Linked DNA regions of Mastigocladopsis repens PCC 10914. The protein of the gene in region 1 binds, or shares a complex with, the protein of each later gene. Links are inferred from orthologs where the notes say so. Each region holds a gene or a part of one and is shown in the gene's direction. Other genes may lie near its edges.

The links.
Region 2: the proteins of hisF (region 1) and hisH are in contact, whole or in part, in a crystal structure (PDB 6RU0), measured with the Thermotoga maritima proteins. The link is inferred for Mastigocladopsis repens PCC 10914 from one-to-one orthologs. Residues at the interface, in WP_004080486.1 of Thermotoga maritima: Met1, Leu2, Ala3, Arg5, Ser40, Glu41, Asp45, Glu46, Ala70, Glu71, Ile73, Asp74, Ile75, Pro76, Phe77, Asp98, Lys99, Ser122, Gln123, Glu161, Thr195, Leu196, Asn247, Arg249, Glu251; in WP_004080484.1 of Thermotoga maritima: Asn15, Arg18, Arg22, Arg117, Leu118, Pro119, His120, Met121, Gly122, Trp123, Asn124, Asn134, Gly135, Tyr136, Tyr138, Val140, Tyr158, Glu180, Lys181, Ser182, Ser183, Lys184, Ile185.

Annotation. Positions count from the first base shown.
Region 1 is NZ_JH992901.1:5,992,964-6,008,162, reverse strand. The notes cover bases 6,595-9,474. They hold hisF (imidazole glycerol phosphate synthase subunit HisF), read left to right. Parts: upstream 6,595-7,590; coding sequence 7,591-8,358; downstream 8,359-9,474. Other genes in these bases: MAS10914_RS31300 (DUF938 domain-containing protein), read right to left, coding at 9,266-9,474; MAS10914_RS0128725 (hypothetical protein), read left to right, coding at 8,474-8,665; ruvB (Holliday junction branch migration DNA helicase RuvB), read right to left, coding at 6,595-7,329. In the rest of the region: MAS10914_RS0128760 (glycosyltransferase), read right to left, coding at 1-433; MAS10914_RS32360 (VWD domain-containing protein), read left to right, coding at 1,353-3,440; MAS10914_RS35135 (hypothetical protein), read right to left, coding at 3,451-3,633; MAS10914_RS31305 (hypothetical protein), read right to left, coding at 4,111-4,473; MAS10914_RS0128740 (tetratricopeptide repeat protein), read right to left, coding at 5,208-6,014; more of ruvB, read right to left, coding at 6,229-6,594; more of MAS10914_RS31300, read right to left, coding at 9,475-9,613; MAS10914_RS0128695 (transketolase C-terminal domain-containing protein), read left to right, coding at 11,299-13,212; MAS10914_RS0128690 (DUF5331 domain-containing protein), read right to left, coding at 13,316-14,197; MAS10914_RS0128685 ((2Fe-2S) ferredoxin domain-containing protein), read right to left, coding at 14,302-14,589; MAS10914_RS0128680 (cysteine synthase A), read right to left, coding at 14,649-15,199.
Region 2 is NZ_JH992901.1:2,520,790-2,535,875, forward strand. Bases 4,897-7,663 are described here. They hold hisH (imidazole glycerol phosphate synthase subunit HisH), read left to right. Parts: upstream 4,897-5,845; coding sequence 5,846-6,481; downstream 6,482-7,663. Other genes in these bases: MAS10914_RS0113415 (DUF3370 domain-containing protein), read right to left, coding at 4,897-5,234; MAS10914_RS0113420 (hypothetical protein), read right to left, coding at 5,239-5,787; rsmD (16S rRNA (guanine(966)-N(2))-methyltransferase RsmD), read left to right, coding at 6,672-7,217; petG (cytochrome b6-f complex subunit V), read right to left, coding at 7,271-7,384; MAS10914_RS0113440 (c-type cytochrome), read left to right, coding at 7,644-7,663. Outside these bases: MAS10914_RS0113385 (Coq4 family protein), read right to left, coding at 1-357; MAS10914_RS0113390 (urease subunit beta), read right to left, coding at 389-703; ureA (urease subunit gamma), read right to left, coding at 740-1,042; MAS10914_RS0113400 (urease accessory protein UreD), read right to left, coding at 1,076-1,921; MAS10914_RS0113405 (class I SAM-dependent methyltransferase), read right to left, coding at 1,914-2,699; more of MAS10914_RS0113415, read right to left, coding at 3,852-4,896; more of MAS10914_RS0113440, read left to right, coding at 7,664-8,018; MAS10914_RS34205 (hypothetical protein), read right to left, coding at 8,023-8,187; MAS10914_RS0113450 (NACHT domain-containing protein), read right to left, coding at 8,318-10,867; MAS10914_RS0113455 (hypothetical protein), read left to right, coding at 11,281-11,817; MAS10914_RS0113460 (ABC transporter ATP-binding protein), read right to left, coding at 11,867-13,591; MAS10914_RS0113465 (hypothetical protein), read right to left, coding at 13,659-14,198. UniProt on the Escherichia coli protein: IGPS catalyzes the conversion of PRFAR and glutamine to IGP, AICAR and glutamate. The HisH subunit catalyzes the hydrolysis of glutamine to glutamate and ammonia as part of the synthesis of IGP and AICAR.

The DNA of each region.
Region 1 (15,199 bases):
CACTCTCTTCTTGATTAAGTACGACAGCACTGCATATGGTCACGAAGGGAATGCCCAAAAATTCTGCAACAATTGCTCCCTCTGGTGAAACCTGGTCTATTAACAGTGCTTCTACACCTGCTTGTTTGATCACTTTCGGTGCATCCCGAAGGATGACAGCCGCCATCTGCTTGAGCAAACTCATAGTGTATGCTGTTGCTGCGATTCCGCTAAGTTTCCCAAGGTTTGTCAAAGATTGTGCGATCGCCCCAGTGGGAAACTCAGATTCACCAATCGCTTGGAATTCCAATCCTGCTGCTAGTGTCTTGGGTTGAGCATCAACAACCCCGATCAAGGTAACGCGATGACCGCGCTTTTGGAGTTCTTTCCCTAAGGGGAGCATAGTGTTGAGATGACCAGTTGACGCAGGACAAATCAGTCCAAAATGAGTCATGGCTGAGACTTTACATGAGTTCAATAAATTTATGAGACACAGCAGGTACAACCATGCTTTTGTGGCGTCTACAAGTTGCATCTACAAGTTGCACTTTTTAGGTTGTAGAACTCCTGCTGCAAGGCTATTGTGTAAGAAAATTGAACTCACAACAGCTTAACTCAAACTTTTTGACCAAAAAAGAACTCAGAACACAGCATCGGAGCCGGAGACTCCGAAAGCTTTGGTCAGAATATGCCCTCCGTGTGGCTGCGCGTTAACGCAGTTCCGACCTAGGAGGCACAGAAGTAAAACAGGCTTTATATCTGGCTTTAAGACCAAAGTTTTGTACCTCACTCATCTGCAAACCGCTGTAATTCATCCGGATGAGAACCGCTATATGTAGCAGACTTTGTGGAAAACTTTCAATTTAGGGGAGTCGTTCACGTAATTTTTACGCAAATTTCTCCATAATGCCGTTAAAATTCAAATGCCAATTTAGTTTGATACCTGAACTCAGACTCAGGATTCAGCATAATTCCTTATTAACTGGCATCTTGCACCAAGAAAAATTGATGTTTTTTTGACATTCAGTACAAAGCCTTAAGCCCTTATTTTACGGATAAAAGCCAAGAAAAGTGATGTAACTTTATTACCCTGTTTTTGACTGAGCTTAGGCTTATACGGATAGGTGCAAGATAAGAGTTAACTTTGTTCGCGCTATCTTAAATTGTCACGAATGATTTTAGCCATTATTCAAAGCGTGAGTCGTACCCTAGGGTAGTCGTACTGAACGTGTCACCAGGGGCAAAGTCGGCTAAAAAGTATCATGCGCGAATAATTCAAGTCTTTGAACTCTCATTTTGAAGTAGGAATGGGGGAGTTTTGGCATGACTGTACAAAACAAATCAAAACAAATAAATATTCAGTAGATAAGTGTATGCGTAGAATGAGATTTTGGTTAATAAGTATTCTGGGCGCGATTGCTACTGTTATCGGTGAAGGAATCCTAAAAAAAATTTTTGCAGTCTCACTGTGTGGAATTTTTGCCTTTAATTCAGGCTTGTGTCATGCTTATTTTCTTGACTCCAGCCGTGCTAGCGCTCAAGACACAACAGGAATTAGCAACTCTAAAACTGCCGCTCTTCAAATTATAAATAACTTCCGTACTCAAACAAATCCTAGTCGTTGGAAACTTCAAAGAACAGAAATTGCTGACCGTTTGGAAGAGTTGATCAGCGATCCAAATAAGGTGTTTCAAGGGAATCTAAATTTGTGCGGGCCGGCGGCATTTGTCAACGTCTGGTTAAAAATCGACCCAGAAGCGGTAGCCCGCTATGCGACAAAGTTATATGATGTGGGTGCTGGTGACGTTGGCACTATAACAGTCAAACCCGACGATGATTTAGTCAACAAAAATTACCGCTCAATTCCTGAGTTGTCAACTCCGCCAGCAGAGTGGATGATGTTAAGTTCTCTGCGAGACCAAGAAAATAATCTTTGGGACTATCAAGGCACACCAAGTGAGGATATTTCCGCAGTCACAAGTCCGGGAACTGTAGCCAAGTGGCTTGAGGCAACTGGTTCATACGAGACAGTTAGTGATGAAGGAAATTGGAGTTTAACTAAGGGTTTAGAACACGCCAAGAAATTGAATCCAAGTTCCGAAGAAGATGTCATCATGTTAATCAACGCGCACGTCTTAACTGCATCTGCTCAAGCTGGGAATAAAAAGTCTATTGAGTCTATTGAGGAGTTTATTACAAGTTCATTCCCAAGCCACTTTATTGTTCTCACATCAAAGGTTAAAGAAGTGGGAGATAAGGTTTCATTTGAGTATTGGACTTGGGGTGAACCTTCCACACAGATAACAGTGCCAGCGAATGTATTCAAAGCCAATTATTACGGTGCAGTCATTGCCAAGAGAAAGCAATCGAAGAAGCTAGCAGAACCGGAAAAACCAGCAAAAAAAGAAAATCTATGTACATTGGAAAGCAATAAAAAACGCAAAGAGTGCGAACATAAGGAGGGAAAAAGTTACGGCGACCCTCATCTAGCGACATTTGATGGTTTAAGATACAGTTTTCAGACAGTGGGAGAATTCACGCTAGCGAAATCTAACGATGGTGAATTTGAAGTTCAAGCACGACAAGCACCTGTCAATTCTTCCCTCTCACTCAATAGTGCCGTAGCGATGAAAGTTGGTAGCGATCGCTTGGCGTTATATTCCCAAGATTTTCCTGATACACAAACCAGCACTCCCATACGAGTTAATGGGAAACCCGTAGTTATTTCAGGTGAGAAATTAGTATTACCTGGTAGTGGGGCGATCGCTAAAAATGGCGATACCTACGCAGTTGATTTTCCCACAGGTGAGAAAGTTGTCATTAGTCAAGCCACTGCTGGGGGTAATACTTATTTCAACGTTTCACTCTTTGTCTACAACCAACCAGGGAGATACACTGGTTTACTGGGAAATGTCAACGGAAACCCCAATGACGACCAACAGGTTCGCGATGGAGGGAATGTTTTACAATCTAAGTCAACCTATGGTGATGTCAAGCAGGTGTTAAGCCTAGTTGGGTTGAGAGTTCCCGGTGTCCTTGATGGCGGCGAAAAACTGTATTTTGACCAACTTTACAAGGAATTTGGTAACAGTTGGCGTGTAAAACAAGAGCAATCACTGTTTGATTATGCTTCTGGTAAGAACACAAAAAATTATGTAGACTCCAGTTTCCCAGATAAGTATCTAAAACTAGAAATGCTTTCGTCAGAACAAGTAGAAAAAGCGCGAAAACACTGTACAGAAGCTAAAGTAGACCAAGATTTGATGGAAGGATGCATCTTTGATGTCGGTTTCTCAGGATTTTCTGAATTTGCTCGCACCACAGCGACAATCAACGGTTACGTAGAAACCATCAACAAACTTTCCCCTGGTTTAAACATTCCTACACCTGAACGGGCTATTAATAGTGTGATAGAAAAGGTTAAACCCAAAGTTTGCTTACCTTTTGTAGGTTGTTTATAAAGAATAGGACTTACGCATTGACAAAAAGTATCATCGATATGCGACCGATGGAGCGATTTGATGCCATTAATGACTTGGGAGTTGTGGTTGGCTCGTGATATTGTGAGACCAGCGCTGCAGGCGGGTTTCCCGCCGTAGGCGACTGGCGTTGGCGCAGCCTCTCCGGAGGAGATACCCGAAGGGTCAATGACAATCCGCTTCCCTGGCAAAAAGCAATAATTCAATTGACTCCAGGACGGGTAGCACAAGCAATACCTGGGATTTTGATCCACGTTTCCACTCCTCCTGTGACCAACCGCCAAAACCACGAGGTAAATCTCCTGGTTGGAAGACTGGCAAACAACGCCAACGTAGAATTCGCTATCCGATTGTTAAAAAGCGTACTTCCCCTTCTCCTCAAACAGCGCACAAATCTGCTTAATTTCTCACCTTTTATATTTTTTGCATTGGTTATTCTCAACTCAGCTTCCCTGAGTCATTTTGTGCTTCTTAGTCTAGAGTACAGTAGAGAGGCTTAACGGGAAAACTCAGGCGGAGTGGGGATGCGACCAGGCAACTCTGCCAACTCTTATCGTTGCCTGGTCATAGTCCGCCTGTCTACACTCCACATAAGCTTTTGGAGCTTGTGAGTCACTTAATTCTCAAGAAGCCCTATTTTTGCTATGAGCAGTTACACGCCCTCATAAGTATCTAAACTAATACAAAACGTGACATCAGGATGCGGTTCAAATTCACTTCCTTCTGCTCTATAAGTTGTTTCACCAGCTCGTAAAACAGCCGGACCACCACATTCTCTAATTAAATCAGTACCATTACTGACTCGGATATTGTTACACTGGTATTCAATTTCGCCTTCTGGACCAATAATTTCGATCCGATTCACTATTCCAATCTCACCAGGAGGCAATGAAACTATAGCAGAGCGGATGGTCATTTCCGTTGGCACAGAGCCTGATACATCGACTTTAAACGCGCCGTCGAGAATCTGAATACATTCCTCTACTGCCTCAATAAAACTTATTGATGAATTCATGATAATTCTCCTTGTTTAGATTCTGATTTTGAGTGCAAAGTGGTACGGGAGCATTATTTATTTGGAATTGGCGTTTTTATAGTAACCGAACAATTTTCGTCGTTTAAGCAAAATTGTCCTGACAAAGCTGCTGATAATACGTCTTATCAGTAGCCAATGCCCTGAAATACTTCTGATAATGCGTTGAATGACACTGATTTGGAGGATGTAATTACTTCTGATAACAGGAACTAATTCCTTACAGAGCTTGATTTTTAGGCTTAACGACGTTTTTTGTTCCGCTGCTACGAAAACCCCATATGCGTCTATAGCTCTTAAATCGCAACTGTGCTAGCTAGATGCAACCAACCCCAAAATGTCTTGTGTGCCCTCTCAATTTGGCACTCCAACAACTTTCAATGCTGTGACTTGAATCATAATTTGACGTGCGATTCGTTCAGCCGAAACTGGGAAAACCCTTGGGATGGCTGGCTTCTCCAAAGTAACTGATATGCCCGTTGCTCGCACTTAAATCCTTTGGAGATGACAACTTAATCATCCCAAAAAGGGACAAACAAAAATCTATTTCAATTAACGGGCTATTTTTTCTTTAGAAAATAGCTTTAAATCATTATAATTTTATTCTTTTTTTAGAGATTTCATTCAGTAATTCCCGTTTGTGACAATTGGGGTGCGGAATGGGGGTTCAAAACCAATCTGCTTTTGGTGAAAATACCTTCTGTCAAACTCATGTCTTACTTGAGTGTTAAAAACCTGTCCAAAGCTTCTACCATGCTGGGGGGCCATCGGCGGACATTTGCCACCCAGTTGATATCTTTGTAGCGTCCGTCCAGTCCGACTGCTGAAACCCAGTTACTTTCCGCTTCACCTTGTTTTCCCTGTACCCAATAGGCAGCGGTGATGGCAGCACGTACATCAGCAAAGTTAGGATATTTACGGAGAATATTCCGCATCTCACGAACTGCTTGGTCTATTTGACCAGTTTCATACAAAGCGAGGGCGTAGTTAGCACGGGCAAAAGCAAAATTCGGGGAAACTTCAGCGGATTTTTTGTAATCTGCGATCGCCTCCTCCCATTTCCTCAAACCAGCATTGGCATTGCCCCGATTGTTATATGCCATTGCATCTTTGGGATCAAGTTCTAGAACGTGATTGTAATCTGCGATCGCCTCTTCCCATTTTCCCAAACCCTCCAACGCCGTACCGCGATTCAAGTAGGGGTCGGTCACATTGGGCGCAAGTTCTACCGCCTTATTATAATCTGCCAATGCTTCTTGCAACTTGTTTTGGCTGACTCTAGAATTTCCTCGGTTACTCAAAGCAGCTGCATTATCGGGGGATTGCTCAATAATCTGCGTCCAGTAACGTTCAGCCGTAGCAAAATCACCTTTATCTGTAGCTGCAAAAGCCTTAGTAGCTAACTCATCGCGTTGCTGTAACTGTTCTTGAGTCAAATTAGGGGGTTGGGTTTGTGCCATAACAACCTCACCCCACCCAAACGTCAGCAACAGAATTAGAAAAATAACAATTAACTTAATCATCTGTGTTCATCTGTGTTCATCTGTGGTTTTAAATCCAAAATTAATCATGACTGGAAGTAAAGGTCAAAGCAATCAGCACTCAACCAGCAACTAAGAAGAGGAACCGGGGAGGGGAGGTAACGGGGAGAACAGGTAACGGGGAGAGGAGGAAAGAACCATCGCCCCCACTCCTCGACTCCTCCACTCCTCTACTTCTCTACTCCTCCACTCCTCTTCACGGCAACAATGACAATTGTTCATTAGGCGGTTTAAAACCCAAATGCTTGTATGCTATGGGTGTCGCCACCCTACCACGGGGAGTCCGGCTTAAATACCCAATCTGCATCAGATAAGGTTCGTACACTTCCTCAATCGTTTGTGTATCCTCACCCGTCGCTGCGGCAATTGTTTCCAATCCCACCGGACCACCGTTAAAGTTTTCAATGATGACGCTTAACATGCGGCGGTCTGTCCAATCTAAACCGCAAGGATCGACTTGAAATAGTTGCAATGCTTCTGCTGCTACCTTTTCAGTAATCTCCCCAGATGATTTGACTTGGGCATAATCACGGACTCGCTTGAGTAACCTATTGGCAATACGCGGTGTTCCTCGCGAACGACGGGCAATTTCTGCAGCACCATCTTCGGTCACGGCTGTTTCGAGTAATTGGGCGCTTCGCAGGACAATTTTGCTCAGTTCCTCGACTTCATAAAATCTCAGTTTTTGAATTAAACCAAAGCGATCGCGTAGTGGGGAAGTCAGCGCCCCTACACGAGTTGTTGCCCCAACCAAGGTATATTTTGATAGCGGTAAACTCCGAGTCTTGGTACTGGAACCTTTACCAATAGTAATATCTAGGCGATAATCCTCCATTGCCGGGTATAAAATTTCTTCGCTCATCCGTGACAGGCGATGGATTTCATCGATAAACAGAACATCTCCTGGCTGAAGATTCACCAATAACCCTACAATATCCCTGGGACGTTCTAAAGCTGGCGCACTGGTAATTTTGCAGTTTACCCCCATTTCAGCTGCTAATATCATCGCCATTGTGGTTTTCCCCAATCCAGGAGGACCGTACAACAGCAGGTGATCTAGCACCTCACCCCTAGACTTGGCTGCTTTAATGGCAATTTCGAGCACATCCTTTAAATCTTTTTGCCCGATATAGTCAGCAAACCGTTGCGGTCGTATACTTTCTTCTTGTTTACCTTCATCAACAGCTGCTTCAGGTTGCAAAAGATTGTCCTTCGGGGGTGCTTTTGCCACCTCCCGACGCTGCTTCGGTTGTCCGTTGGGTTCTGGGGGCTGTTTTTTCGAGGAGATAATCGCCATAATTGCTGCTATTAACTTGCGGTATACGACTTTTGCGCTGGCAGTGTAAGAGGGTAGGGTGTAGGAGAACAAAAGTGGAATTGACTCTTGAGTGTTTACGATGCAAAAATGTTCACCACTTCCACCCCTACACCCTATATTTTCCCCTACACCCCTATTTCCCTGCACCCCTACTTACGTGCGAAAATTTTGTTTCTGTATTACTCTCGCCAATTTAAAATTTAAATTCCGGATAACCACAACAGGAGTGTAAAACTACTCATGCTAGCTAAAAGAATCTTACCGTGCCTGGATGTGAAGGCGGGACGAGTTGTAAAAGGAGTTAACTTTGTTAACTTGAAGGATGCAGGCGATCCGGTAGAACTAGCAAAGGTTTACAACGATGCTGGTGCAGATGAGTTAGTGTTTCTTGATATTACAGCCACTCATGAAGACCGAGGCATTATTATCGATGTGGTGTACCGAACTGCTGAACACGTCTTCATTCCTCTGACTGTGGGTGGTGGCATTCAATCCTTAGAAAATGTTAAAAATCTTTTACGAGCTGGAGCAGACAAGGTTAGTATTAATTCTGCGGCGGTACGCGATCCAGATTTTATTAATCGAGCAAGCGATCGCTTTGGCAACCAATGCATAGTCGTTGCTATTGATGCCAGACGACGACTAGACCCCAATAATCCTGGTTGGGATGTGTATGTACGTGGTGGTAGAGAAAATACTGGCATTGATGCCCTACTTTGGGCGCAAGAAGTTGAAGGGCGCGGTGCAGGAGAACTCTTGGTCACAAGTATGGATGCCGATGGCACTCAAGCAGGTTATGACACACAGTTAACTCGGGCAATTTCTGAAGCCGTACAAATTCCAGTTATTGCATCTGGTGGTGCAGGTAATTGCGAACATATATATACTGCGCTTACAGAAGGTCAAGCAGAAGCAGCATTACTGGCATCGCTTTTACATTACGGACAATTAAGCGTAGCTGAGATTAAAACTTATCTGCGCGATCGCCAGGTTCCAGTAAGAATGTAATCCCCATTAGCAAATTTTTATCCAACCAAAGATAGACCCAAACTAGAGTATTTCAACACAGTTCTTGAAAACGATGTTAATATAAATTAACTAGAATTAAGAAATATTAAAAGATATGTTGATACCTATTTTAGTCTTTGATGTAGCGCTAGTAGCCTGGTCGCTGCACCTGATGGAAAAGGCATATGAAAATAAAGAATTTTCCTTAATGTTAGCTGGTACGCTTGTTGCCTTAGCAGCAGCAGCAATGTTGGTAGTTTACTTCTTGATGGGGCACTGTATGAGCTACTTGCTGCAAGTATCTTGAATTGACAGTTGCCATCAGCTAGTGGCTAATAGCAGTAATTAGCAATTAGCAATTAGCCTGTCTTCGATTAGAGGTGTTGACAAACAGCAGATTTCTAAAGCATAATTGATAATGCACAACTGTAAGGGGTTATAGCTCAGTTGGTAGAGCGCTGCAATGGCATTGCAGAAGTCAGCGGTTCGAACCCGCTTAGCTCCATTAAGGGTAGTATTATTATATTTTAATGTAAGTGTGACTACGTAGTAGAAATTCAGGCGTTACCAAAGGCTGTATATCGCCGACGTTGGCGAATTGAAAAAGCTTTTCACACCGTTAAACGATTGCTGGCGTGATCTTATTTGTGGACTGGTGAGCCACTGCGTTGGACGGGTTCCCCGGCAGTCGTGCAAGTGGTGAACCCGAAGGGTTCCATCAATGGTATCAAGTTACAAGGAAACATGCCTTTGTGATCGCCTCTTAGGTTGGATGCTCTAATGCAATCCTTTCCGCAAGCTCCAGAACTGCTGGATCTCGCCAATCAATTATTTCGCTTGCTTGCAAATATTCTTCCATCTCGATAGCTCACAGACAATACCAACAAGGTTGGTTTCTTCAGATGGTTTAGCCTACCCCTGGAGCGAAGCCGTAAATAAGCGTGAAATTATTAGATGGCATATCAATTCTTTCTTTCAAATCCAGCCCGTGCTTTTGTGCAGCTAAAGTTATATCTGCGATGTCCTTGAGTCCCCACTCTGGTACTTTGTAGGAGAGAAGGGTTGTGTCAAATTCTTCATTTGACGGTGTTATGTACCTGCCATCTACTTTAAACGGACCGTAGATGAATAACAAGCCACTGTTTTTAAGCAGGTTTGCCGTACACTCCATCATCCCATCCGCAATGGCAATCGGTGCAACCTGGAACAGATTGATACAGAAAATAGGGCGTTGCTGAATCAAAATATGAATCATGCGATTGCGCGGAGCGCAGTGCCCTAAAGGGCAATCGCTTCAAGGTTGCGGGCGCGTAGCGCTCGCACTGGCACGGAACCATATTTTAGATAATGTATTACCAATCGAATAGATAGTTTAAGCATTTCTTCTGACTTAGAGTAACAAAAAGTTTTACGGTGAAGCCGAGCGAGGTAATGTCGAAAACGGCTATTTTCACCTTCGACCCGTGTCATATATGTTTTACTTACAAGGTGATCACCTGAATCAATAAAACATGGATAAACTGGATAACCGTCTGTAACATAAAAATAAGAATGCCAACACTTTATTCGTTGCCATAAACGTTTAAATGTTTCTGCGCTTCTGTCGCCCAAAACCCAAGCTATAACTCCTGGAACCTTATGGTCCACCGCTGTCCATAACCAAATTTTGTTTTTTTTGAGCCGATAAAAGTTTCAAGCTCATCAATTTCAGTCACTTCTGGTATTTCCTGAGATTCCGGTGCGTCCACTAAGGTGTTGCCAACCTCTTTGACCCAATTTATAACAGTTGTATGATGTACTTTTTTAACCCTTTCAATCGCACGGAAACCGGAGCCGTTTACATACATTTCTAGACACTCACGTTTAAAATCTTCGGAGTATCCTTTGGGTTCGTAACTATCGATAAACTGACGACCACATGAAACACATATGTAGTTTTGTTTACCACGTTGCCAACCATTCTTACGAATGTGAGTTGATTCACATCTTGGACATTGCATAGTGATCGCTCTAATTCATATTTCTATTCTGCAACGCCAGATTTTCTTACTAGGAGACTGAGTCATAGTCATGTTTTTCTAATTGGCTAACAAATCTTTACGTAATGAGAAAATCACATAAATGCCTGTTGTTAAAAATTATTCTTTAGATAAAAATCCTTCTTTTAAAAGCAGTTACTCAAGAGGATATCAAATTCAGCGCATAGTTTCATCACGGAACATTGGCGAAATTATTGAATGGCTAAGACAACAGAATTTGAAGGAGTAACTAATGACTGAGTACAAATACTTGGGTATGAAAGTTGGTAGCGATCGCTAACCCAAAAACGATTTTTTCTACCACGGGTTTTGGTATACTTTTCATTCATTAGGTATATTGACAAATGCACTATAACCTTAAAATGTCACTAATAATACAGTGGGACGTGATTGGGTATCCGGATGAGCAACAAAGTGCATCTTGATCAGTAAAAGCAGTAAGTGGCTGCTATGTTCAACAACAAAAATGTCTTATTTTCTCCATTCATCTTGCCCAGACATTGCATAAGCATTTATACTTATTTATAGCTTGCCATTTTATTAAAGAACAGTTTCGCAGCATTTCATGCCATTTAAAGCAGTCTAAAAACAGCTATCAATGGCTGAGTTTCCGTTGCCAATTTAAGGATGTGAGGATAAAAACTCCTCTTTGCAAAGCTGTGTTTGTTGCAGTGAGTCCAAAAATTTGGACAATAAAATTTACTGGAGTTTTAAAGTCCTCTATCAAGTTCCCCACTGAATATTGTCGATACTCGCGATTCACTCAGGTCAATCCCTGCGTGTGTAACGTGGAGTGAATGTTTATCGCAATCCACCATAACAATATATTTTCCCTTTGTGATGTACCGTCAAAGAGGACGGTTCTGTTTGTGTCAATTATCTACATACAGGAATATCAGCCATGACTCTTGCTACAGCTAGCTTCCCGATTAATCTTGATGCTTACAAGCCACTGGCACTAAACCCAAGTAATCCAAACCTCACCAATGAGCAGCGGGAGACGCTGAAAGCCAATATTGCGCTGTGCCGCGATACGATTGTTTTCTTCACCGCCACGGGGGCTGCTAGAGGTGTGGGTGGACACACTGGAGGTCCTTACGACACAGTACCAGAGGTTGTTATCCTGGATGCGTTATTCAGGGGAGCACCAGATAAATTCGTGCCGATTTTCTTCGATGAGGCAGGACACCGGGTTGCTACGCAATACCTGATGGCTGCCTTGCATGGTGACTTACCAGTTGAGCAACTTGTTCGTTACCGCGAAGCTGATGCAAAACTGCCTGGACACCCCGAACTAGGACTGACACCCGGAGTGAAGTTCAGTTCCGGACGGTTGGGACATATTTGGCCCTATATTAATGGCGTGGCAATGGCAAATCCCAACAAAGTAGTTATCTGCCTTGGTTCCGATGGTTCCCAGCAGGAAGGCAATGATGCGGAAGCAGCACGTTTAGCCGTTGCCAAGAATCTCAATGTGAAGCTGATTATTGATGATAATGATGTCACCATCGCCGGACATCCTTCTGAATACCTGCCAGGGTTCAGTGTTGGGAAGACACTAGCAGGTCACGGACTCAGCGTGAATGAGGGAGATGGTGAAGACCTAGATGATTTATATCGTCGCATTTGTGAAGCAGTGACGACTGACGGACCTATTGCCTTAGTGAATAAGCGGAAGATGGCTGTGGGGATTGAAGGTATCGAGGGTTCGACCCATGGTCACGATGTTATCGCGGTAGATAAGGCGATCGCCTACCTAGAAAAGCGGGGACAAACTGAAGCCGTTAGATACCTCAAGAGTATCCAAAAGCCCAAGAACAACTACACCTTCTTAGGTTCCAGCGACAAATTGGGTTCCAACCGCAACGTGTTTGGTGAAGCCGTGGTGTCCGTTCTCAGCCGCATGAGTGAAGCGCAGAGAAAGGAAAAAGTGATGTGTATCGACAGTGACCTCGAAGGTTCCTGCGGACTGAAGAAGATTCACGACTCCTACCCAGAAATCTTCATTAGTTCTGGCATTATGGAACGGGGTAACTTCTGTGCAGCTGCCGGATTTGGTATGGAAAAAGGCAAGCAGGGCATTTTTGGCACCTTCAGCGCGTTCTTGGAAATGTGCATTTCAGAAATCACAATGGCGCGGCTGAACTACTCCAATGTCCTGTGTCACTTCTCCCACTCTGGCATAGATGACATGGCGGATAACACCTGTCACTTCGGCATAAACAATATGTTTGCCGACAACGGGTTAGATGATGGCTACGAAACGCGGCTATACTTCCCCGCAGACGCTGCTCAAATGACAGCCTGTGTCGAAGCAGTTTTCTTCGATCCAGGACTCCGGTTTATCTTCTCCACCCGTTCCAAAGTACCAAACATTCTTGACGCTAATGGGAAAGACCTTTATGGCGAAGGTTACACCTTTACTCCTGGGAAGGATGAGGTTGTGCGTGAAGGTACGGCTGGTTATATCATTAGCTTTGGCGATGGATTGTACCGCGCAGTTGATGCTGTGGAACGCCTTAAACAGGAAGGAATTGATGTCGGCTTAATCAATAAGCCCACTCTCAACGTCATTGATGAAGAAATGCTCGCAAAGGTCGGTGCATCACCATTTGTACTGGTTGTTGAATCGTTCAACCGCCGCACAGGATTAGGTAGCCGCTTTGGTACCTGGCTGCTTGAGCGCGGACTGACACCGAAGTTTGCCCACCTCGGAACTCACAAAGAGGGTTGCGGCGGTTTATGGGAGCAGTTCCCTCATCAGGGAATCGATCCTGAAGGCATCATCAAGAAGGTGAAGGAGTTAGCTAGCTAACTTCATATTTTTACTGACTACAGTTCCTCGCTCATGCACGACCATAAGCGAGGATTTTCTTAACGCTCCAAAAATACCCATATCCAGAAGTCCCTAAGTAGTTTCACGGGATAAAACTTCTTTCCTCCCTATCGCATCCCACACCTTGACAAAAGTCATCTATCCAATTAGATAAATTACGATATTTACTGTCAGGTGGTGAATTTACTTGGTTATGAATATCTTTTTGTAGAGTTCTTACAAGCCTACCTTTGCTTTCCACTTGTGTAGCAAAGGCAACAGATTGGACAGCTTTGCTCTCCATTTCTCTAGTAATAACCGCAAGCAATGAAACAGGTTTACTTTTGCTTTCCACTTGAGAAGAGGTAACTGTAACCAATGACCTAGGTTTGCTTTTGCTCCCCACCTTGCTAGAAAAAAATACACCCACCATAGGGTTGCTTTTGCTTTCCACCTGAGTAGCAGCAAATGCCCCAGATTGTACAGATTGGCTTTGACTTTCCGCCTCACTGGCAATTGCACTCAAAGTCAAAGGTTTGCACTCGCTGAGTGTTTGCAAAGGAACTTCGGGAGTCACTGCAACAGATGCTAGAGGTTTAGTATTGTTTTCTACCTCGGTGACAACTACACTGGGAGTCAAAGGTTGATGCTCAGGCAACATCTGGTCAGGAGATTCACTCTTAACCTCGTTTTCAGCCACAGAATTGGATGATTCTAATAAATCTAACTCCTCCTCAGGATTAAAGTTAAGACCTAAAGCTGCAACAATCTGATCAGGATCGTTGTTCAGTTCCAAAATAAAAGGAAAAATTTGTTCCAGTTGTGGCTCCAAAACAGACAGAGTTGCCAAAATAAAACTAGAGGAAGGACGACGTTGACCATCGTACGTTCCCCAAACTCGCATCTTTTCCAGCCACGAATGATTGTTGTAGTAGTAACTCACCCACTTAAGTTTTAAAGACTGACGTAGCTGTTGAATATTCATGAGATGTCCCGCTTCAGTCAAAAAGAGTGCAGACCTCTATAAACCGTTAATAATGAACTTTATCCCTGTGGATCAAACCGATAATAGAGCATCTGTGTCACTCTTTAACCACCGCGTAAATGTTGTTCTACCACTAGAGGTACTTCCTTAGGATGAACGCGACTATACCAGACACGCTCTGGTAATACCAGCACCATAGGTCCGTTACCGCATTGCCCCAAACAGCCGCAACCAGTTACCGTCACTCCAGAAACTGCTTGTGCCTCAAAAGCTGCTAATACCTTGGCTGCACCTTGCTTGCGGCAAGTACGATTTTGACACACGCGGACGCACTTAGGAGATAAGGGTGACGGCGTTGCTGGAAAGTTAGATGATTGAGATGTATTGTCCATTTGTTCTTTGTCATTTCAGTTGTTAGTTGTTGATTGTTCTACTAACCACTAACTACTAACTAATCTGGTAAAAGACCTTTTGATTCTAGCCATTCGTGATTGAATATACGTGACTGGTAACGGGAACCGCTATCACACAAAATGGTGACGATGGTGTGTCCTGGTCCCATTTGTTTTGCTAAAGCAACAGCTGCAGCAACATTTATACCTGTAGAACCACCCATGAATAAGCCATCTTTTCGCAGTAACTGATACACGACTCGTATGGCTTCCCGGTCATCAATCTGGATGGCGTCGTCAGCAGGTGCGCCTTCCATATTGGCGGTGATGCGACTGTTGCCGATGCCTTCGGTAATAGAATTGCCTTCGGTCTTGATTTCGCCTGTTTTAATATAGCTGTAAAGCCCGCTACCCTTCGGATCTGCTACAACGCATTTGATTGCTGAATTTTTCTCTTTCAGATACATTGCTACACCTGCAAAGGTACCACCAGTGCCTGTTGCAGTTACCCAAGCGTCAACTTTACCATCTGTCTGTGCCCAAATTTCTGGTCCTGTAGTTTCGTAATGGGCGTGGCGGTTTGCTAAGTTATCAAACTGATTTGCCCAAA
Region 2 (15,086 bases), 3.5 Mb from region 1 along the record:
TATGCGTAAAAGAATGTAACTGTTCTCATCTTCTACCTTGACATTGCGGTAAAAATTTGCATCGAAACCTGCTGTTTTGATGTAGGCTGCATAAGTGTATCCTAATGTGTCTTCGGGATACTTCAGTAAACTTTCTATATCAGGAGTTGGTGCAAGATAACGTTCTTCAATTAGCTGGGCTACCCCTGGCTGGGATTTCATAAACTCTACTGCTAGTGAAGTTGCCTTAGTGTTACGCAACCCATCTTCGATATCGTAAACATAGTCAAGATTAGTGGGTTCTCTGAACAGAGAAACAATTCCTTTTAATATAGTTGATAAATTATGCTTAAGTTGTCGCTGTTCTGAAAGCAACATAGCAACTCCTTTTCCAAAGTTTTGGGCTGTTTTATAATTGTGGCAGCTGTCCATTGACTCTGGCATTAAAACCGTAAACTTGGCGACTCCCAACTAACGGGACTAATGTCACTTCTTTTTCATCGCCTGGTTCAAAGCGAACTGCTGTCCCTGCGGGTATATCAAGGCGCATTCCCCTCGCTTGTTCTCTATCAAAATTTAATGCGGCGTTGACTTCAAAAAAGTGAAAGTGGGAACCAACTTGTATCGGTCTATCTCCTGTATTTGAGACTTGCAATCTTACAGTAGGACGACCTGCATTAAGTTCTATTTCCCCTTCTGGTGTAATAATTTCCCCTGGAATCATAATAATTCAAAATTTAAAATTTAAAATACTGAACAATCAACGAATTGGGTTATGAACGGTGACGAGTTTTGTCCCATCAGGAAAAGTTGCTTCCACCTGCACTTCAGGCACCATTTCTGGGACACCTTCCATCACATCATCCCGCGTTAATAGCGTTGTCCCATGACTCATCAATTCTGCAACTGTTTGCCCGTCTCTCGCACCTTCCAAAATAGCAGCAGAAATATACGCTACTGCTTCGGGATAATTCAACTTCAAACCTCTTTCTTTGCGTCTTTCTGCCAATAGCGCAGCGGTAAAAATCAACAGTTTATCTTTTTCCTGCGGCGTCAGTTGCATTTTCTACCTCTTTATCTCCTCTGTTGATGCGGTTTAAAGTTGCCAAACTCTTGGTACACAACTAGAACGCGCCAAAAATGATTGTCGCAGCAGTTGCCACACAGCTGTAAACCAGTTTCTCACCTCAGATGTCGTAGAACCACGATATCGACACAATAATCCACATGAAAGACGAGTCACACCTGCTTCCCCTTTGCCATTCCACAGAGAACGCACTTTCTCTACCAACTCCGGTGAAACTTCTTGCCCAACGTATACTAGACTACCTACCAGAGGTTGCCCTGCCAAGCCGTGGGGACTATGAAAAACTTCTTCGCTACCAGGTAACAATTGTCTATCAATCCACAAGGGAACGCCTTGCTGCCAAATTTCAGTGTGCGATCGCCATTCTCCTTGCAAGAATTTCTCTCCTCTAGCACTGCGTCCAAAGCGGGTGATTTCCCAGCCGATCCAACTCGCTTTCGTAGCTAATTCTACCCGCAAGTCTTGCCGATAAATTGCACCATTAAAGACAATTGTTTCCTGGGGTAACAATTCCAAACAAGCACCTGAATCAACTCTTATCTCAATGTTTTGTTGTGCTTGAGTCCCATTACTACGATATATCTTACTTGCTGCTGCTGTTGTGATGAGTGCTTGAGCGTTGGGTTGGAGGTGGAAGTTGCAAGAAAGGCGATCGCCCCCCACAATTCCCCCAGCCGTATGTAAAATCACGCTATGACAAACCTGTTGCCCTTCTGGATAAAATGGGCGTTGTACCTTCAGCGGTGCTTGATTCTGGTTGTGAATGAGCGTTGTTGTATTTTGGCGATGGGCATACACTAAGCTAAGTTTGCCATACCAGCCAGTTGGAAGTTCTTTCTCTAAAAGGCTACTCATTTGATGGTTCAGCAAGGTGTACGCTGGTACGATAAACCAGATAAACAAAACCGCGTTCATCGCAAAAGCGCTGATACAACTGTTGCAAATCAGAAACAACCTGTTCGTACACTAAGTCTTCACGAGGAAGATAGGAAACACTCATCGCACGTCCAATAAGTCCAGTTAAATCTAACTCTTGCCTATAAACAAAGGTATATTCGCGGTGGTTAACAAAATGTTGAGTTGCTACGAGTGGTTCCACAGACTCCATCCGCGACTCAGCAGGGTGGTTATTCGATGCTGCACGTACCAAGCGGCAATATTCAGCAGTCAACTCGTCATTTTCATCGCGGTTATTCCACACCACCGCCAACCGTCCCGATGGTTTGAGAATGCGGCGGAATTCTAATAAACTTAGCTCAGATTTGAACCAGTGGAAAGCCTGAAAACAAGTTACTAAGTCAACCGATGCGTTAGGTAATTTGGTAACTTCTGCTGTTCCATCACGAAATTCCAGTCCTGAAAGAGGTTCCGCAGCTTCTCTCATTGCTGCGTTTGGTTCAATCGCAATGACATTGACACCGCGTTCTGCTAACAACCGCGATGAAATTCCTGTACCCGCACCAATATCTACTGCTAGGAGTTGTGACGGTAATGCTGCTAACCCCTCGAGGATAATATCAATTGCTGCGGCTGGGTAGCTTGGTCGGTACTTCACATAATCCCCTACTCTGTCTGAGAATCGAGTCAGCGGGTTCATTGTGTGTAGGTATGTTGGTTCGGAGTGATCGGTCATGGGTGTATTGCCCACTCTACTTATATATTTATGCCGATTTTTTTATCCATCTCATAATATAGTTGTTTAGGTAATTTTTCTGGGACAGATTTCACCAACTCAGCAGTTTAGCAGTGGAAAAGTATTTTTGGCATTTTGGCTACTGTCGTTAAAAACAAAAGGGTAGATTAGGTCAGTAAGCCGTCATGCACATCGTGGTTGAAACACCGTCACCCCAGGTCATAAGCCTGGGGTTTTATTTTGGCTATCTTGGATGTCGCAATTCATCTCCCGTTACAGGCTTCGCCTTAACGGTGAGATGAATTGCGACCAATAAAAAACATGGCTTCGCAATACCTTGGTGTAGTAGAATATACTTGCCACCAAAAAAGTTAGGGTTAGGCAAGATTGGTGTTTCTCCACCAGACAACTCGCATCACCAAAAGGAAATACCTGATTAACAGGGGGGTCGAATGTTGTGAATGAGACAAAGGATACATCAGAATAAGTATTTTGTGACTGCGGTCGGGCAGCCCGTGGTAGTAAAACAGATGCTTGTGGAGGGGAATCTGTCGGGGTCAGTGCCTGTGGGAGAGTTTTTAACTCGTTATACCACAGTGGGCTAGAAAAACCTGTTGAAGCAAGAATCTCCCTTCACAGGCGAAGCCTGTGAAGGTGAGAGTGTCAATATTGCTTGCTTACTTGGCAATTTGGCAACTTGTCGGATTGAGACAAGCTTATCTTTGTAAATTAATGCGGTCTTGCACAAAAGACTCAAAGGACACGACAAAACCCCTTTCCCCCGGTTAAATGCCGGGGTTTCTTGAAAATTGTGGTTAAGGTCAACGTTTTAGTCAAAGTCGATTCCACAGTTGGATTGGTGGTAAAGGTCTATGTCAGGGTCAATGATGAGGTTGTCGTCAAGGTCAAAGTTGTGGTAAACGAAAGGTCAGATTAATATTCCCAGGCTTTTTAAGCGTGGGATTTTTTCTTCAGTTATTTATTAAACTTCTTGCATCCAGTCAATTTTATGATACAGAAACCACAGATGGACACCGATAAATTATCTGTGTCCATCTATACGCCAGTCGCCACAACGGGGGGAACCCCCGCAAGGCGCTGGCTCGTCCATCTGTGGTTCAAAAATTCCTAAATCGGATTTTTGCAAGAAGTCTATTCATTTTTCCGCCATTGTTCACCTATCGTCTGAACTGTAAGCACTTGGGGTGGGGTAGCGTCTGGCGGATAGAGGAAGTCTACTTCTACTAATCTTCTCTCACTTGCCTTCATATTTAGCATCACTAATGCTTCCCCTTGTTGTCCCCGCTTTTGTACCAAATGCAAATATTGAGTTTGAGGTAGACCTTGGTCATCTTTGTAACGTACTCGCACTGAACCCCGGAAAAACACTTGCTGTGCTGGTGGATTCAAAAAGCGTAATCCCGCTTTCGTTAACTGGTCTTCCTTAATTGGTGTCTGCATTGACACAACAACTGTTTGCGAATTCTGAGTATTATTATACAGTGGCAAAGACAGACTGTATTGTACAGTGTAATTTCCATGAGCGCGATATGCGGTGTCAGGATAGCGCACTAGCATTGGCGCACTTTGTATTTGACGAGTCCCCAATGTCCCGCGATGCAGCCCACTAAGAGTATAGGAAAAGGCAAGTCCTGGATTGGGTATGGTCAGATGCAGAGCTTTTGGATTATCTATTAATAAGGCTTTCCATTGTGATCCCTGTGCGACTCCAGCAACGCGACCATATACTATCGGTTTGTTAGTTTCCTCAACAGGCGTAGGGGTTTTATCGCGTGGTCCGGATAAATCACCATTATCAAGTAAATTTTGCCATTCTTCTAAAGAAGGGGCACGCTCGCTCCCATCAAAATTTATTGGTGCAAACATTGCCAGACTAGCTGCATAAACTGTACCACTACTCCACAGTCGCATCAGTGTAGACCGACCATTTAAGGGTGGTGTCAGTCCATTAACGGGAATGGCACAGTTGAGTAACATCCGGCTTTCGCCTGGTGGAATGATAATTTGGGCTGGAAAAGTGTCTTGTCGTTGTCCTCGCAAGACATCATCCATGACGCGATCGCCTGGTCCTGCAAAAACTGTTCCCAGAATATTCTCACTCTTAGACGGTAGCTCTAAAAAAGGCGCATCTGGTTGGCTTAAATAACTCGCTGCTTGCAAGATATTTACTGTCACTGGTTGTTTTCCTGGGTTATGCAAAATTATCCCCAGGTACAGTGTCCGCAAATCTTCTGGTGTAGGTGCTTGGGCAACGTGGTGGGCAAAAACATCAAATCGTCCCTTGAAAGGAAAATTCAGGTGTGCTGTTGGGACTTTTTTCCCTCTCGATGGAAAGGTGGAAAGCAAAATTCCTTCTTTGAGGATCTTTTCAGGACTATTGCTGTTAAAGACTGGCACGCTATCCAGATTGCCAGGTAAAGGACGCACTTGTTGCTGTTGCACAATTTCTTCAGGCGGTGGTGGTGGGGGAGGAGTGATTTGAGCAATAGGAAAAATTAGTAAGAATGGCAACATATACTTAGATATTTTTTTCTCCCTCCAGACGCAAACAAGTTTCCCAAAGTGCCATCTGGTGAATAATCAATACAAAATCGTCAACTATTAAGGACAAGTTTTCTTCTGTCAAAATAGGAACGTGGACAAAGATGCAAGGGGTTCTTTGTTGGTGTTGGCGCAGTTCATCTAAAACTGAATAGTAAAGACCTTCGCAAACAAATTTTCCGCAGTCGTGACTGATCTCAACTGCCCTTGCTCCCGCCACTAATTGCTCTAAATCAACCGTTGTCCGCAACACACTTTCCCCACAACTAGCACCTACTTCCACACTTAATAGCGTCCGTCTTTGAGTCATGCCACAGCAGATAATACTGTCTGGTTGGAGTTCATGGATTTTTTCTATAACCCGAAAACTGGCAAGCTGCACATCGACCGGCAACAGTCGCAAGAAGGTTAAATCATATGGTAACGAGTTCACTCGAGCAACTTCTGCCAACAAATCATCAGAAGAATTCGACTTTTGATGAGATAGCCAAGTGTCAAAAGATGTTAATAGAATGCTTTTCTTCATAAGAAATATTATTTAAAATAGAAATACCCTCCATCATAAATTAACAGGGAGCAGGTAAATGACGGTGATTGCAGTCGTAGATTACGACATGGGAAATTTGCACTCGGTTTGCAAAGCATTGGAAAAAGCCGGGGCAACTCCTAAGATTACTGACTCATCAAAGGAATTAGAGAAGGCAGATGCTGTCGTTTTGCCAGGAGTGGGTGCATTTGATCCAGCAGTGCAACACCTGCGATCGCGTGGTTTAGAAAAACCAATCAAAGAAGCAATTGCATCTGGCAAACCATTTTTAGGCATTTGTTTAGGACTACAAATTCTTTTTGAGTCAAGTGCAGAAGGTTCTGAACCAGGACTCGGAATTATTAAAGGAACAGTCAGGCGATTTCGTCCAGAACCAGGAATTTCGATTCCTCATATGGGCTGGAATCAACTCCAACTGACTCAGCCAAAAAGTACTTTGTGGGAGTATCTTCCATCTCAACCTTGGGTCTATTTTGTCCATTCCTATTATGTTGACCCAAAAGACCCGCAAATTTGTGCTGCAAATGTCACCCACGGTAGTCAAACTGTAACAGCGGCGATCGCCCGTGACAACCTCATGGCAGTCCAGTTTCACCCAGAAAAATCTTCCAACATCGGACTGCAAATTTTGTCTAATTTTGTAGCCCAAGTTTGGACACAAGTTGCTGCTTAATAAAACAAAACATCTCAATTAGATATTTTCTTGTGAGATCATCATTCGTCCTTAGTCCTTTGTCATACCAATAGCAAAGGGACAGTCTACACTTGTCCTTAAAAGTGTAATATTTTAACACCCTGTAAAATATTATCCTGCGTCATTTATAGTTTGTAACAAATGACGAATGACAAATGACAAATAACTAATGAGTTTAAGAATTTACGGTAATCGACCATTAAAAACTTTACCAGGGAAAGAAACCCGACCCACCAGTGCGCGGGTACGGGAGGCAGTTTTTAATATTTGGCAGGGAACAATAGAAGGTTGTCGTTGGCTGGATGCGTGCGCCGGTACTGGTTCAATGGGCGCAGAGGCTTTGTGTAGAGGAGCCAGCCTAGTCGTAGGAATTGAAAAATCTAATCGTGCCTGTGCAATTATCCAACAAAACTGGCAGCAAATAGCGAGTGCTGAACAGGAATTTCTGGTACTACGAGGAGATATCTTACAGCTTTTGCCAAAACTGGCAGGACAGCGGTTTGATAGAATTTACTTCGATCCACCCTATGCGAGTGGATTGTACCAGCCAGTGTTAGAGGCGATCGCTCACTCTGGGCTTTTAGATTCTAACGGTGAAATAGCAGTCGAACATAATCCTCAAGATTGGACGCCCCCAGCGATTTCATCTTGGGAAATCTGCCGCGAAAAAGTTTACGGAAACACAGCTTTGACCTTTTACAGGGTTGTGGAGTAAGGGAGGACAAGGAGACAAGGGGACTCTTGACTCTTGACTCCTTACTCAGCACTTTACAAGCCTAGCTGATTGCCGCGCTTGTATTGTTGGTACGCTTTGTAAAACAACCCACTTAAGGTTACGAAGATTAGACCCAGCACAATGCCGTCAAGCAAGGGTTCAACCACGTTCAATCTCCTTTGTTGCTATCGTTGAATATTTTGTTCCCGCACTTGATTCTACCAAATTTGGCATAATCCCTTCTTCCAAAGTAGGAGTGAGGCGAGGTGAAGGGAGAAGATGACGAAATTATCCCCCTCAACCCCCTGATCTGTTGCTTAGTTAGAAAAAAAACATTTGTCTGTGCTTGCAGACACAATCAAGAACTTTTAAGCTATGTGTATGAAATGAAAACTTTTTGTACACTTTGACTCAAATAGCAAACTTTTGCATAACCAGATTACCAAACCTGAAGCTTTGATTTGGCGAATCGCTTTGACGGCGCTGGCGATTCTGCTAGCAGTCCTTTTGGGCATTTTTGCTGTTCGCATAACAAGAACTGCCGATCCATACGTCAAAAGCGTTCTATCACTCAAAGGCGACCAAGTCATAGGACACGCCATCTTTCAAATCAACTGTGCTGGTTGTCATGGCTGGGAAGCAGATGGGCGCGTAGGTCCAAGCTTGCAAGGAGTCTCAAAGCGCAAATCCTCATATGGTCTGATTCACCAAGTCATTAGTGGCGAAACCCCACCCATGCCAAAATTCCAACCTAGCTCTCAAGAAATGGCAGACCTTTTGAGCTATTTAGAAAGCCTCTGATAGCCTATGTAGCTGGTTGGGCTGAAAAAGATTGCTCGAAAGCAGACTCAACCACTCGTTCATCAGGCTTTCTAGAACTCGTATCTTCCTGTGGATTCGAGCTACAACAGCCATCTGTCCACTGTTGACCGGGTTCGTGCTTACATACTTTCTTAACCTGCTTGCCCATATATAGCTATTCTTTCTAAATGCTATAGCGTACCTCATTAATATAACATTAAAGGTAATTAGCGGTAATTAGCGGTAACTATTGGAATAACAAGGGTGTAGGGGCGCAAGGCACTGTGCTGGTATAGGTTTTATATTTCTAAGATGAGATTTTTATGAATGCGTTTATTTGGCAATAATAGATTGTCAACAATTTGGTTGCGTAACTCTTTAGAAGAGTAACTATCTCCTCGAATACATTCAAGTAACAGAGTATTAGCATAAAAATAATCTTTCAAAGTTTTGATTTGTTCTTCGGAAAATTTCACATCATCAAAACCAATATGTAAATACAATCTCATCAATCCTTTCAATTTTTTTGACCACTCCTGCCATTCCCATTTTGGGGCATCATCAGAAGGAAAGCTATCTTGCAAGTACATGAGTTCGTCTGCTAAATCGTCATATTCCAGTTGTCTAGCGCGAGCAATGATATCTTCTTCACTAAGATTAGCGCTTTCTTCTTGAAGATTATCACTATTGCTAGAATTTTGAAAAGTAAAATGTTCTTTATCAAGAGTAATTTGACGCTCTTGCTTATTAATCGTAATAACTCCCTTTTCCTTATCAATAGTGACCCCACCTCGTAGCTGAGGAACAGTGACACTAACAGGAAGTTCTTTTCTTAATAAAGGGTTTATTTTCTGAGGTTCAAATTCTTTATCATAAGCTTTAGCAGAAACTTTAGCATAAATGTCAACTAAATTTAATGCAAAATTGGACACTTGAGAACGTTTGATAATTTTTTCTCGTTCATCATTAAACTCTTTCAACATAACGGCAAGTTTTAAAGCCAAGTTAGAATCAATTTTTGTCAACCGATTACTATAAAGTTCAAAGTCCTGGTCAACAAATAAATAAAAGGCTCTCCATGAACTAGATGGAACTGCATGTGAAGTCGTTACGTCATACAGCCAAGTCAACATATCTTGGAGTTTTTTACTACTTACCAGCTTGTTGATTTGGCTAAAAATGAGCTTGAGAAATTCATCAGCATTTGCGAGTCGTCCTGCAACCATCAGAAACACTTCTCGCCACTGATGGTTGGTTAAGTGCTGCTGAATAACTTCTTTGAAAATTTCAGGATTTCGACTCTCTACGAGATGATTAGCAACGAAGTATTCCTGAAAAGTTAGATGTGAGAATGAATACAAATCTTGAGCTTGCTTAACGAGTAATCCATGATTTGCTTCAATGTTTTTCAAGACTGCTAAACTATCAACAGCAAGAGTCTTAGGGGAAATTTCTGGAAGATTTTCAATATAATTTCTAATTAACTCTTCTAGTTCACTAGCTTGCCAAAAATACTTCTGTGGTTCTTGGTTAAAAGCCTCATAAGCTATCTGGCTAAGTAAATTAACTTTACGTTGATGTGGTAAGTTAAATTGATTAGTCCAATTACGTTCAATTCGCCTACTAGCATCCCATTTGCGTAGCAGGACATTTATAGCATCATCAATCAGTAAATATTGATTTTTTGGCAATGCATAGTAATCTTCAAACACTAAACACAACATAGTGAGTAGTAAAGGATTTGTTGTTAACTCCTTTATAGAACTATTTTTTTCTATTTCTCCTAAAAATTCGTCTCCTAATTTAGGTTCTTGACCTGATGCAAACCATTTTTTAACAAACATCACAACTTGATGTTCATTAAAATCTGCCATCTCCACTTCTGTAAAGTATTCAAATGTATAATCCGAAGCTCCTGAACGGCAGGTCATAACAAAACGATTTTTGGGAAATTGTTCTACCAACGTGTTAATATTTCGGTAGACTCGGTTGCTTTCTTGGTCTCTCACTTCATCTAGACCATCCAATAAAATTAAGCAACGACCTTGTAGTAACTCTTGAACAAGTTCCTCTGATGCAGAAGCATATGTCATCAATTCTCGTTTTATGGCATCTATCAGGCTGGGTTGATCTTCTTCGTCTGCAAATGCTTTTAATGAAATAAAAATTGGGATAGTTTGTTGTCCTAATTCTTGGGTAGTATGCACAGCAAGATGCTTGAGAAACGTAGTTTTACCTGCTCCTGGTTTACCCCAAATAAGAAGCTTAGGATAATTTTTTACGGCATCTAAAGCTGCGACATTTCTATTGCTAACTGTATAGTTGATGCGACTAAAGCTTATATTGTTTACACCACTTTCAATGGAAATGTTAGTTAACAACTCCTCAATTGTTTTTTGCTTTTTACCTTGAATATTTTCTAAAATATTGACATTGGCATAAACACTCTCTAATTGTACAGGTTGCGTCATTGTGAGCACTTTCATTGTGCCGCACTTTATCCTAAGATATTCATGGTAGCGGTCAAGCCACTCTTCATTAAGACGAGAACTTGTCTCTCCTTGTTCTAAGGCTGCTTGTTGTCTCAACGCCTCTTGATAGCTTTCGTATCCCAGTAACACTCTGCATAAGAAGTTAAGATTCTTCTCCTGCATTTTTGTTGGTTCAGCGTTATTAAAGAAGTTACGGATAGTTTTGTCAGAAATGATATCTTTTTCTGAGGTTTCTGTTTTATCAAGATAAAACCGATTTAGCTCATTAATCAGAAGCTTCGGTGAACTACCAAACTTTTCTATATAAGCTTGTTTTAATTTTTCAAAGACTTTTTGATGAACTGTAATGGCTGCCATTTATGCCCTCTAGACTTTTCCTGAAATCTTTAATTTTTATAAAACTTTCCAAGCTTAACTAGGCTGAGTGGTATTTATTAGCATTGTAAAATCTTCATTTTGAAGAAAGCAAGATTGTGAAAAATAAAAAAAAGAACTCAGGAGGCAGACTAGGTGGCGAGTTAAGGTGAAAAGTCCTGGAATTCTTTCGTGAACAGAGAAATTTTGCCTTTGTGAATCTTGCAGATTTATCCATGGGGCGATTATGAGTTCTTCTCAATGTTTTCAGCCTAATGATACGCCTCAAGATAGTAGAACAAATATGCTTGTGGGTATACAGACTCGTGCCAGGAAAGCTTGTAGAGTAGAGTTAATTCCGTTAGTTTCCGGTAATTACCGCTTATTCAGGTAAACACTACAACAGGAAGTGTGCTATGAGAAAAAGTATAATCAGTACTAAGATAGATGCAGATTACGTCAACCAACAATATCTAAAATTTCTATCTTCTCTATCTGTTGAGTTTAGGTTTTCCCTGAACTGCCTGCTGTCTTGGATTCATTTGTCGCGTCAAAGTCGGTTTGACCATAATGCCACCATTCAAGCTTTTGAAATTGTTGAGCAACACATTGAACTTCAGACTCTACTCTTGGAACAACTTTTAAACTGGCGTCTTGCTCCTAACGAAATCGACCCTGATGCTTCAAGTGTGTCACCTGATGTAGACCTGTTCTATCAAAAATTAAGGAAATTTCAATATTCTCTCGTTCTTGAATTCAAGTTGTGCCTCAATCGTAGCTATGACTTGACTCAACAATGGCGTCAAGGTCAACTTGACAACAGTTCTACTATTCAGGCGCTTAAAGAGATTGAGCAAAATGCTAAACGTCAGAGTCAACTTTTGGAAAAACTCCTGAACTGGCGTTTCGATCCCAGTGAACTTAAGCATGAGTTGTCTGTTTCTAACTTCTAACTAAAGAGAAAAATCCTCAAAATTGCCTCTACTCCTCCACACCCTAACTCTAACTAAACTGCTGGGCGTAAAATCTGGCATAACGACGCCTAAGTGTTAACAATTCTTCATGACTTCCCGATTCGACAACCTGTCCGCGTTCCAGAACTAAAATGCGATCGCACCGCCTCACTGTACTCAAACGATGAGCAATAATAAACACAGTTCGCCCTTCCATTAGCCGCTCTAGCGCTTCCTGTACCAAAGCTTCTGACTCTGAATCTAATGCTGATGTCGCTTCATCTAAGATAAGAATTCTAGGGTTCAGCAGAACAGCACGCGCAATAGCAATTCTTTGCCGCTGTCCACCAGACAAATTCACCCCTCTTTCTCCTACCCAAGTGTCATAACCATCTGGTAGTTGGGTAATAAATTGATGGGCGTTAGCAATTTTAGCAGCTTTCTCTACCGCTTCCATATCAAAAAAGTCTTGCCCGAAAGCAATGTTTTGGGCAATTGTTCCAGAAAACATAATGGTTTCTTGAGGAACAATGCCAATTTGTCGCCGTAGACTGTCAAAGGTGACATCCCGAATATCAACACCATCAATTAAGATTTGACCAGCACCAGGATCATAGAAGCGGGGGAGAAGATTCACGAAAGTCGTTTTACCAGCACCCGAAGCACCAACAAGAGCGATCGCTTCTCCTGGCTGTGCCAATAAACTGATATCTTTTAAGACAGGTTCACCTGGTTTGTAGGCAAAGGACACATGACTATATTCCACCTTGCCAGTGACTGGGGGAAGAAACAAAGCATCTGCTTTTTCCACCACCGTAGGTTGAATTGCCAACAACTCAAAAACGCGGTCAACAGACGCCTCACCCTGTTTAAACTCGTTGTAGTTGTTGGTAACATGAGCAATGGGGTCAATCAATAACCCACCTGCGGTTAAGTAGCTGACAAACTTTGGTACCGTCAAGCTACCAGTCGCAATTTGCCATGCGCCAACGAATAGTAAAGTTAAAACGCTCAAAACTTCTAAAAATCCGATAATTGGAATCTGAATTGCTTTCAGCCGTTCCACTGAATATTTCGCTTTGAAAGTGCGTTCTGCTTCTTGGCTAAAGCGGGAAATTTCGTAGTTTTCTGCCGCAAAAGCTTGTATGAGGCGAATACCACTGAAAACTTCCGTGAGTATTGCTGACAAATCTGAAACGCGATTTTGACTTTTCAGGGAGAATTGGCGTAACCGTTCGCCAAACCAACCAATTAAAATACCCATCAGTGGTGCAACAATAACCGTGGCGAACGTCAGTTGCCAATTTAGAAAAATCATGTAAATCGGAATTGCTACCAACTGCAAAACGCAGGGGATAAAGTCGTGAAACACTTTGTGTACGACTTCCCCCACCCGGTCGATATCTTCCGTGAGGCGGTAAGATAAATCACCTGCTTTTGCTGTTTCAAAATAGCTGAGATTGAGCTTTTGCAGGTGGGTGTAAACCTGTTTACGGAGATGAAAAGCGACTCGCAGTGCTGCTTTTGCCATGTAGATATCTTGCACGGACTGAAAGGTGCCTCGTGCTAGAAATACTGCTGCTATGATACCAAGCTGTAAGGCGATCGCTTTTAAATCACCGCTACCAAACAGAGTGGCAAATTGACGTACCAGAGACAGGAGTGCCAAAGTCGCTAGGACATATCCGAAGATGCCAATGAACCCTTTGACAATGGTTCGCCACTGAGGTTGGATATACGGTAGAAGTTGCCAGTAGTTAGAGCGCGTTTTCAAGCTGTCACGTCCACAAAAATACTCTTGTTTGTCTGACGCTATCAGCTTTTGAGTAGTTTCAGAACAGTCAATGAATACTTATGTCGGAATCTTCTTTAACTTCCCAACGCAGTAGCCTTGGTAGCTGCGCCACATCTAAGATATAGTTCACAATCCACAGGACTATTTCTACCAGCAATAAATTTCGTACCCACGCTAAATCGGTTTCAAAATGTAGAAACTTCCACCCTTGATAGAGTTGCCAAAAGCGATAAGGTAGGTATAAATAGGGAACCATTACCCACACAACTGTATGAAATTGCCTAAGTGTTAAAATCTCAGATAGGATTTGCAATCCTAACATCACAAAGTAGGGAATAAACACAGTTAATATGCGCGTATCACGCAGCCACATACCCCACACAAGTATCACCACAAGGGGTACTATTACTCCCAGGATTTGCACCGTACCGAACCAAATTTTAAACCACCCTGGCAGTGGTTGGGGAAGGCTGAAAGGTTTCGAGTTTCTCCACGCCCAACCTACAACGACAAGAAAAGATGTGGCAAGTAGGAAAAAGACGAGGTTTTCTATAAACAGGTAGAGGTTTGTGTTCATGGAAGTCATGACTGTGTTAAGCTACTACGAATTTAATCTGCATACTTACTGGTCAGGGTTGTTAAAAGTCAAAACTCACTCTGGAGTGCCTTGAGGAAAAAAAGTGTAATCAAGATGCTCATTAGCTTACAGATCTTTTGTATTTTGAGTACGTGGAAACTTTTAGCAGACTTTTCACGCCAGCTAGTTTTATTTTCTTTAATTATGTGAACAATCAATGGATATCAAGAAATAAAAATAATAATCAATTCAAGAATTATGTATAGAAGATTTTAATTTCTGTAATTTTTACACACAGCAACTATTAAATCTGTTAGAAAGGTATAAGAGCAAACACCATATTTCTGTAATTTTAAAGCTTTCATCAAAGCTGACATAGTCAATTGCAAACTTTTGTACAATTCTTCTTGGAGGATTCATATATTTACTTGATTTTTAGTTGTTTGTTTGGTAACTTTGTTTATGCAAAGTAAACCTCAGTACGGTAACGTGCATAGTTGTCGCTTTTTGCCAATAGAGGTAAAAAAGTGATGACTGTAAAGGGAACCTCTTGACAGAAGAGTAAGTGGGTGTGTCTCGTTTTTGCGATAAGGTCGGAATGAGGTTCTAGAGTATCTACCCTAAATTCCAGAGCTAAAGATTAATTTGCTTTAATAGTTACATTTGTTGAAGGGTGGTGGTACTTACACTGACTGCCCTAAAGTTGTTGTCTCAACTTCATGACTCACTCAAGCAAAATTTTGGTGCAAGCGAGGCTAAACCAGTGAAGTTACCTATTAATTGACAGAGATTAAAATAGCAAGTAGCTGTTTGTTTGATCTAGACATATCACATATCGGTGTGAATCTAGTAAATCTGCTAACGAGGTAAAGTTGGTTAAAAGGGCAGAATTTTGTA